4 regions of the Streptomyces sp. NPDC002680 genome follow, and region 4 is predicted to be linked to each of the others. Evidence: riboswitches for the same ligand, from Rfam matches in the RefSeq annotation. Region 4 holds a riboswitch; each other region holds the start of a gene.
What was found. A riboswitch is a leader RNA that binds a small molecule or an ion and turns the genes downstream of it on or off. The one in region 4 is predicted to bind cyclic di-AMP.
Positions count from the first base shown of each region.

Region 1: linked by a shared signal. The riboswitch ahead of ACFYXF_RS18905 (peptidoglycan DD-metalloendopeptidase family protein) and the one ahead of ACFYXF_RS30610 (C40 family peptidase) in region 4 are both predicted to bind cyclic di-AMP.
Region 2: linked by a shared signal. The riboswitch ahead of ACFYXF_RS26215 (transglycosylase family protein) and the one ahead of ACFYXF_RS30610 (C40 family peptidase) in region 4 are both predicted to bind cyclic di-AMP.
Region 3: linked by a shared signal. The riboswitch ahead of ACFYXF_RS24825 (transglycosylase SLT domain-containing protein) and the one ahead of ACFYXF_RS30610 (C40 family peptidase) in region 4 are both predicted to bind cyclic di-AMP.

Region 1 is NZ_JBIAQP010000006.1:450,943-453,135, reverse strand. Features, by position in the region: gene ACFYXF_RS18910 (alpha-galactosidase) at 1-662, shown strand, start outside; cyclic di-AMP (ydaO/yuaA leader) riboswitch at 955-1,132, shown strand; gene ACFYXF_RS18905 (peptidoglycan DD-metalloendopeptidase family protein) at 1,137-2,147, shown strand.
Region 2 is NZ_JBIAQP010000010.1:120,626-122,818, reverse strand. Features, by position in the region: gene ACFYXF_RS26220 (transglycosylase family protein) at 1-441, shown strand, start outside; cyclic di-AMP (ydaO/yuaA leader) riboswitch at 637-808, shown strand; gene ACFYXF_RS26215 (transglycosylase family protein) at 812-1,504, shown strand; gene eno (phosphopyruvate hydratase) at 1,830-2,193, shown strand, end outside.
Region 3 is NZ_JBIAQP010000009.1:280,216-282,408, reverse strand. Features, by position in the region: cyclic di-AMP (ydaO/yuaA leader) riboswitch at 608-773, shown strand; gene ACFYXF_RS24825 (transglycosylase SLT domain-containing protein) at 777-1,268, shown strand; gene ACFYXF_RS24820 (HAD family hydrolase) at 1,285-2,130, opposite strand.
Region 4 is NZ_JBIAQP010000012.1:268,930-271,122, forward strand. Features, by position in the region: gene ACFYXF_RS30605 (ATP-binding protein) at 1-411, shown strand, start outside; gene ACFYXF_RS30610 (C40 family peptidase) at 617-1,090, opposite strand; cyclic di-AMP (ydaO/yuaA leader) riboswitch at 1,094-1,305, opposite strand; gene ACFYXF_RS30615 (hypothetical protein) at 1,656-1,964, opposite strand; gene ACFYXF_RS30620 (ATP-dependent Clp protease proteolytic subunit) at 1,972-2,193, opposite strand, start outside.

The DNA.
Region 1 (2,193 bases), on a different contig from region 4:
GGTTGTACGCCCTGCTGGACCGGCTCCGGGCCACCCACCCGGATGTCGCCTTCGAGTCCTGCTCGGGCGGCGGTGGCCGGATCGACCTCGGGGTCCTCGCCCGTACGGACCAGGTGTGGACCTCCGACAACACGGATCCGCTGGACCGGCTCGCCATCCAGGAGGGCTTCAGCCAGATCCATCCGGCGCGGGTCATGGCCGCCTGGGTCACCGACAGCCCGAACACCCAGCTCAACGGCCGGGTCAGCTCGCTGCGGTTCCGGTTCGTGAGCGCGATGGCCGGGGTGCTCGGCGTCGGCGGCGACCTCACCGAATGGACCGAGGAGGAACTGGCCGAGGCGGGGGAGTGGGTGGGGCTGTACAAGGAGATCCGGCCCGTCGTGCAGCGCGGCGACCTCTACCGGCTGCGACGGCCGACCGGCGGACTGAGCGCGGTGCAGTACGTGCTGGGGGACGAGATCGTCGTCCTCGCCTGGCTCCAGGCGCAGCACCACGGTGAGCCGCTCCCGGCGCTGCGACTGCGCGGACTCGACCCCTCGGCGACGTACGAATGCCGCGAAACGGGCGAAGTCCACCGGGGTGCCGTGCTGTTGCACCACGGGCTGCGGACCGGGCTCAAGGGTGACCTTGATGCGGCAATTTTCCGTCTGCGTCGCATCTGATCCTCCTGCCCGATATGGCGCCTATGGTGCCTTCATTCCAACTCGCCTGGGAATAAAGGTTGCTGTGAATCGGGCGAGTGAGCAGCGTCATATCCGTGACCGTGTGTCGCCGTCATGTTCACGTAATTTCGGCGTGTTTTAAGGGAGTTCGAGGGGCGGAAAGATCCGTAATTCACGGACAGTGACCGGGAATTCTGGGGAGGACCACAGGAAACCCGTACACAGGGAACCCGAGGCTTGTTTCTGTGCGTCTTGGTCGCTTACGTTCGCCACCAATCCGGACGGACGCCCAATCCTGCCGCCGCCCGGAGCCCGCATCGAACACCCGACAACGGCAGGAGCGGGGGACCCACAGGTAGAACGCCTGTTCCGGTCTCTGGAACAGGCTTGGGGTTAAGTCACGTTCAGGCGTGGCCGGACATCTCCAGTCCGCACCCGACAGCTCACCTCGCAGGCGACGGAGAGGAATTCGTCATGCCCGCGAAGGGTAAGCACCGCCGTCCGAAGTCCCAGCGTTTCACTCGTTCGATAGCCGTTGCCGGAACCGGCGGAGCGGCTCTCGCCCTGCCGCTTCTGGGAGCCACCGGGGCCCATGCGGCCACGGCGGAGTCAACCGCCCAGTCCGTTTTCTCGCTTTCGGAATCGGCCAAGTCCGTATCGGCCGAGTCCGTTTCCGCGAAGACGGAAAAGGCCGGAAAGGCCACCGCTTCCACGCCTTCCGCCGCCAAGAAGGCAAGCGTCAGGACCTACTCGGTCCAGGCCGGCGACTACCTCTCGAAGATCGCCCAGGAGCAGAGCGTCAGCGGCGGCTGGCGGAAGCTCTACTCGGACAACCGGACCGCCATCGGCTCCGACCCGAGCCTGATCCACCCCGGTCTGAAGCTGACGATCGGCAAGAAGGCCGCGTCGACCTCTTCGCCCTCTTCTTCTTCCTCCTCCTCGTCTTCGACGAAGTCGAAGTCGTCCTCCTCGAAGTCGACCCAGACGGCGACGTCCAAGCCGGCCGCCGAGAACGCGAAGGCCGACACCTCGACGACGACCGAGGCCGCCGACACCAGTGGCTCCAGCAGCTCCAGCGGCTTCACCCTCCCCGTGGCCGGTGCCACCATCGGCACCGCCTACCACGTGGCGGGCAGCATGTGGTCCAGCGGTTACCACACGGGCGTCGACTTCGTCGTCCCGACCGGCACCTCCCTCAAGGCTGTCGGCGCCGGCACGGTCGTCTCCGCGGGCTGGGGCGGCGCGTACGGCAACCAGGTCGTCATCAAGCTCGCCGACGGCTACTACGCCCAGTACGCCCACCTCTCCCAGCTCTCCGTCTCGGCCGGTCAGACCGTGACCGAGGGTCAGCAGGTCGGCCTCTCCGGTGCCACCGGCAACGTGACCGGACCGCACCTGCACTTCGAGATCCGCACCACCCCGGACTACGGCTCCGACGTGGACCCGGTCGCGTACCTCCGCTCGAAGGGCGTCGCCGTCGGCTGACGCCGACTCCTCACGAGGACAGCCGCCGAAGGCCGGACCCCGATCC
Region 2 (2,193 bases), on a different contig from region 4:
GTCGACACGGGCGTGGCGGAGGAGGAGGGCGGCGCGTCCTCGTCGTCCGCGACGCCGAAGTCGACTTCGACGTCAGCTGCGCCTACGCCGACTCCTACGCCCACCCCCTCGTCCTCGGTCAAGTCCTCCGAGTCCTCGCCCTCCGTCAAGGCGACGACCGACTCGGCCCCCTCGTCATCGAGCCCGGCGGCCCCACAAGAAACCGACAACTCATCCACTGACGTTACAAAGGGTGGGGAACAGGGCAACTCCGGGCAGAGCGTGGAAGGGTCGTACACCGTCCGTCCCGGCGACACCCTGTGCGGGATCGCCGACTCCCTTGGCGTCGAGGGTGGATGGTCCGAGCTGTACGCCGAGAACCGGGACCTCCTCGGTGCCGACCCGAATCACATCCTCCCCGGTCAGACCCTCGAAGTCGGTGCCGAACCGGGGCAAAACTAGCCGGAGTTCGCGTCCCGCCTCCCGTCCCGCTTCGCGCTGAATGTCCGTTATAAATGCAGTGAGAGATAGGTCTCAGAAGCCCTGATCGTCTTTGTATTTCAGGGGATCACCTGTTTACGGTCGTCAACGCCCGCCACAGTGGGCCCCGCCGGTCGCAACGCCGAATCCTGCCAACGGCCGGACGGGAACAGTCGTCGCTTTCAAGCGCCGTAGGCAGGAGCGGGGGACCCAAGGTAAGTGCCGCACCGGGCAGTTGGCCGGAGCGGCTTGGGGTTAAGTCGTACGCCGCCCGAAAGGGGCGTACGGCCGGGCAACTCAACCGGCCCGAACCCGACAGCTCACCTCGCAGGCGTCGGTGAGGGGATCACGCATGCTGTTTACCGGTAAGGGCAAGCACCGTCGCCCGTCCAAGGCCACCCGTGTCGTCGCCATCGCCGGTGTGACCGGTGCCGCCGTCGCCGCTCCGCTCCTGGCGGCCGGCTCGGCCTCCGCCGCCACCTCCGCCGAGTGGGACACGGTCGCCCAGTGCGAGTCCGGCGGCAACTGGTCCATCAACACCGGCAACGGCTACTACGGCGGTCTGCAGTTCTCCGCCTCGACCTGGGCCGCGTACGGCGGCACGGCGTACGCCTCCACCGCCGACCAGGCCTCCAAGTCCCAGCAGATCACCGTCGCCGAGAAGGTCCTCGCGGGCCAGGGCAAGGGTGCCTGGCCGGTCTGCGGCACGGGCCTGTCCAGCGCCTCCTACGACGGAGGCAGCAGCTCGGACAGCGGTACCAGCACCAGCACCGGTACGAGCGAGACCACCACCCGCTCCACCGACGAGCAGTCGGCCTCCCGCTCGCAGGAGCGGCCCGCCGTGAAGAAGACCGTCACCACCCCGACCGGCAAGAAGGTCGAGAAGGGCGACGGCGAGTACAAGGTCGTCAAGGGCGACACCCTGAGCGCGATCGCCGAGGCGCACGACGTCAAGGGCGGCTGGGCGAAGCTCTTCCAGCTGAACAAGGACATCATCGACGACGCCGACTTCATCTACCCGGGCCAGCAGCTGCACCTCAGCTGACCCCGGTCACCTGCCCGCCGGCACATCCCCCAAATAACAGTCGGCGCGAAGGTGAACCACAGCGCCCTCACATCCGTGCCCTCCATAGTGAAGGCCTCGTGAGGGTCACCCCCGTCCCCCACGGGCTCCCCGCTCCGGTGCGTGTTCCCCCGTACGCACCGGGGCGGGGCTTTTTGTTTCCCTGAGGAACAATGTTTACCCTCGGTTCCGTCCATGTTCCGTCCATGGGGTGGGCGGACGGCTGGCCGATCGCCCTCGGACGGTTAGGCTCATCCCGCAGGGCCGCGAAAAAGCCCCGCGTACCCGCGTCACATCCCAGAAGGAGATGCTCGTGCCGTCCATCGACGTCGTCGTAGCCCGGGAAATCCTCGACTCGCGAGGCAACCCCACCGTCGAGGTCGAGGTCGGCCTCGATGACGGCAGCACCGGTCGTGCCGCCGTCCCGTCCGGCGCCTCCACCGGAGCCTTCGAGGCCATCGAGCTGCGCGACGGTGACCCCAACCGCTACCTCGGCAAGGGTGTCGAGAAGGCCGTCCTCGCCGTCATCGAGCAGATCGGCCCGGAGCTCGTCGGCTACGACGCCACCGAGCAGCGGCTGATCGACCAGGCGATGTTCGACCTGGACGCCACCGACAACAAGGGCTCCCTCGGCGCCAACGCCATCCTCGGCGTCTCCCTCGCCGTCGCCC
Region 3 (2,193 bases), on a different contig from region 4:
TCACACGGTGTGTCGATAGGTCGCTGCCATCACTCAAGTCAGCGTATCCGGTCACGTTTCGATCACCACGAGCGCCCGCCCGTCCAGGCCAGGCGGTATCGGATCACGACCGGAATGTTTTTGATCAGCCCATAAGTATGGACATTCATAAACATCCCGCGCCCCACCCGTCACACCAGTGATCGCACCCGCGCATACGCCACCACCTCCCTGACGGCACCCTCCGTACCCGTCGCTACGACAACGACGCGCATCGCACGAGAGGTTCCGCCCGCCCGACTGACACACCCACAAGAAGCATAAAAACCCTAAAAACCCCTATTCACCCCACTCATCTCACCCAGACCACGACTACCCCCACCCCGTGATTCGAGTCACTCCAAATTCCGGCCCCCACCACCCCCTCCCCCGCAAACTCCCCATTCGCAAAAGGCAAGTTACTCACCACCCCTCTCCGCGCATCCGCCCGTTTTGTCCACAACGTGCGCCCCAAATGACCAAGTCCTATGCTTCCGCCCCTTGTTCCACGCGTGTGCTCTCGCATACGTTCTCGCCACGCCGGGCGGATCGCCGAATCCTGCCACCGCCCGCAGAGCACCATCCCACCCACCCACACGTGACTCACGCAGGCAGGAGCGGGGGACCCAGGTAAGCCGCCGGTCCGGGCACGACGCCGGAGCGGCTAGGGGTGAAGTCGCGCGCCGAGCAGGCGCCCGGCCGGGCATCTCCCGCCCGAACCCGACAGCTCACCTCGTAGGCGTCGGAGAGGACTCAGCATGCCCGCACGAGGTCAGCACCAGCGCGCGAGAACCACCCGCCGCCCGCTCACGCGCACAATCGCCATCACCGGAACGGCCGCCGCAGCCCTGGCCTTTCCCTTCCTGACCGCGACAACGGCATCAGCCGCACCGTCGTCCGCCGCGTCCGTGTCGTCGGCGACGAACTACGCGAACAACCTGGACGGCTGGATCCGCGAATCGCTCGACATCATGGCGCAGAACGGAATCCCGGGAACGTACGACGGCATCTACCGCAACATCATCCGCGAGTCCTCGGGCAACCCGAACGCCATCAACCTCTGGGACTCGAACGCGGCAGCCGGCACCCCCTCCAAGGGTCTCCTCCAGGTCATCGACCCGACCTTCGCCGCCTACCACGTCGCCGGCACCTCGTACGACCCCTACGACCCGATCGCGAACATCACAGCGGCCTGCAACTACGCGGCGGCGCGATACGGCTCGATAGACAACGTGTACGGGGCCTACTAGGCCGGCCGACCCGCCCTCACCGCCACACCCCGGTCCCGTACCCGTCCCCGTCCCCGGCTCCGAACAGCCGCTCCAGCACGACCGCGATCCCGTCGTCCTCGTTCGAGAGGGTGACCTCGTCCGCCACCGCCTTGAGTTCGGGATGGGCGTTGGCCATGGCCACCCCATGGGCCGCCCAGTCGAACATGGGGATGTCATTGGGCATGTCGCCGAAGGCGATGGTGGCGGACGAGGCCAGCCCGAGGTACTCGGCGGCGAGCGCGAGCCCCGTCGCCTTGGTGATGCCGCATGGCTGGAGTTCGACGGTGCCCGGCCCCGACATGGTGACGGTCGCGAGCGAACCGACCGCTCCACGCGCCGCCGACGCCAACTCGTCGTCGGACAGCGACGGGTGACGCAGCAGCACCTTGCTGATGGGCGCGGCCCACAGGTCGTCCCGATGCGGCACCCGTACGGCGGGCAGCGTCGGGTGCGGCATCAGGTAACCGGGTTCGATGAGCGTCAGCCCGTCGACACCGTCCTGGTCCACGGCGGCGTACACCTGCCCGACCTCGGCCTCGATCTTGCCGAGCGCGGTCTCCGCCAGCTCCTGGTCCAGGGTCACCGACCACAGCAGACGGTCCGCGCCGGCGTCGTACAACTGCGCGCCCTGTCCGCACACCGCGAGCCCCCCAGCCCCGAGGTCGTCGAGCAGCGGCCGGACTCTCGGCGCCGGCCGTCCCGTCACCACCAGATGCCGGGCGCCGGCGGCCGTGGCACGCGCCAGCGCGGTCCGCGACCGGTCGGAGAGCGTGTCGTCGGCACGCAGGAGCGTTCCGTCCAGGTCCGTGGCGATAAGTGTGTATGAGGTGGGAGCGGCCATGATCCAGAGAATACGGATCGTTCGGCACATCGGTCTCCGCCCGAACCGGACGACGTTCGGCAT
Region 4 (2,193 bases):
GTCTCCGCCGCCCGCGCATATGTGGCCAACGTCCTGGCGGAATGGGGTCTGTCAGGTGAGAGTGAAACCGCCGACACCATCCGTCTGATCGTCTCGGAACTCGCCACCAACGCCGTACAGCACACCTTCGGGTTGTCACCCACCTTCACGGTGGACGTCGCCCTCGACCGTGACGAACATCTGCGCATCGGGGTCACCGACAGTCACCCGCGCTTCCCCAAGCGACTGCCCGCCGCCGTGCAGCAGGACAACGGGCGCGGGATGGTCATCATCCGCTGGCTGATCGCCGAGTCGGGCGGCAGACTCCGCGTCCGCCCCACTCGCGAGGGCGGCAAGACGGTGTCGATCGAACTCCCGTGGACGGCTCCGGCCCGGCCCCCGGTAACGGCGGCGGGTCAGCAGGAGCCGTAAGGAGCGGTAAGGACGCGTCAGGAGCAGGACCGGTTCGGCCCTGGACGACGGGGCTTCGGCCTGCCGTACGTCCGTCGCGTCGGGGATTCGTCACCGACGCGCTCGATCCCGAGGTGCTGCTGCGGCCCGCTGTGCCGGGGCGACCGGCCGACGGGCCCCGGGGCGGTACGGCGGCTCCGGAAACCGCCGTACCGCCCCGGGCAGGTCAGCTGACCCGGCCGTACCAGACGCTCTTCGTCCAGATCTTCTGGAGCTTCACGACGTCCCCGGTCTTCGGGGAGTGCCAGATCTTTCCCTTCCCGGCGTAGATGCCCACGTGGTAGACGTTCGAGCCCGAGTGGAAGAAGACCAGGTCCCCGCCGCGGCGGCTCTTGGCGGAGATGTGCTTGGTCTTGTTGTACTGGGCCGCCGCCGTACGAGGCAGCTTCTTGCCCGCCTTCTTGTACGAGTACAGCGTGAACCCTGAGCAGTCGAACCTGTTCGGTCCCGTGGCACCGTACTTGTACGGAGAGCCCTTCTTGGAGGCCGCGATCTGAAGTGCCTTCGTCGACGGCGCGATTGCCGCGGCCTCGGTCGCGACTCCCGGTATCACCAGGGTGCCGCCCACGGCGGCGAGGGTGAGGGCCGAGGCCGTGCCGGCTCGGGACATCATCGACGGAACACGATTGAGCGCAGACATGCGCAACCCTTCGTCAGCCGCCTGTGAAGGATGACCTGTCGGATTCGGGCTGGCGAAGTTGCCCGGCCGCTGACGCGGCTTCACCCCAAGGGCTGCTCGGCCCGGTCATGGCGTGACCGTTCCGGCGACCCGTCGTGCCTGGGTCCTCCACTCCTGCCGATGCACATCTGTCGACCGGTCATCCGGGCGGCGGCAGGACTCGGCGTCCACCCGGATCGCCCCGCCGTTGTGGCGGGGGCTTGTCGTCAGGAAGGGATCTTGGCTCATGGAAGTAGGAAAATCCCAATGGAATCAGGGCTTTGTGGCGTTACTCACCCGTGACCCATTCGGGTGGACACCCGTACCCTCGGACCAATTTGGCGAGGGTCGCGCACCCCCGGACCAGCGAGGAAACATCGCGGTTCCGGCTGCGAACTACGCGCGTCGCGCAAGTTGAACGGGCCGACTGGGGGACATGTCACTACGCCGAACGGGGGATGTCATCCAGTCACTCCCCGGCTCGTTCCGGACACTCCGTCGCCGGGACGGACGGGCCCGTCCGATACGGGTCCGCCGGCCGGGTGGGTCAACTGGCGGGCTCACGCGGAACGGTGACACGCGCCGTTCGACGCTCCCCGTCGAGAACGCGCAGCGCACGCGCCAGCGTATGGGCATGCACCTCCGCCTCGCCACGCTGATGCATCAATTCGAGCGCGTCCCGCAGCGCCACCGCCTTGGCGACCAGAGCCTGCGCGGCCCGCAGTCCGCGGTACGTGTCCCCGTGATAGGCCGGGTTGATACGGCCGAGTAGATCGGCCACTTCGAGGTAACGGTCGATCAACTCGCCCTCCGCGCGCGTCAGGGCGGGCAGCGGAGGCAGTTCGGGCGGAAGCATCGGTGGCTCACCTCGTGCCGGGGGCGGGGTCCGAGGACCTGCGGCTGGGTACGACCCGGTCCACCAGCCCGTACTCCAGGGCGGCCTGCGCGTCGAGGATCTTGTCTCGCTCGATGTCCGCGGCGACCCGCTCCGGGCTCTGTCCGGTGTGCCGTACGAGCAGTTCCTCCAGCAGGGTACGGATCCGGCCCATCTCCTGTGCCTGAATGGCGAGATCGCTCACCTGGCC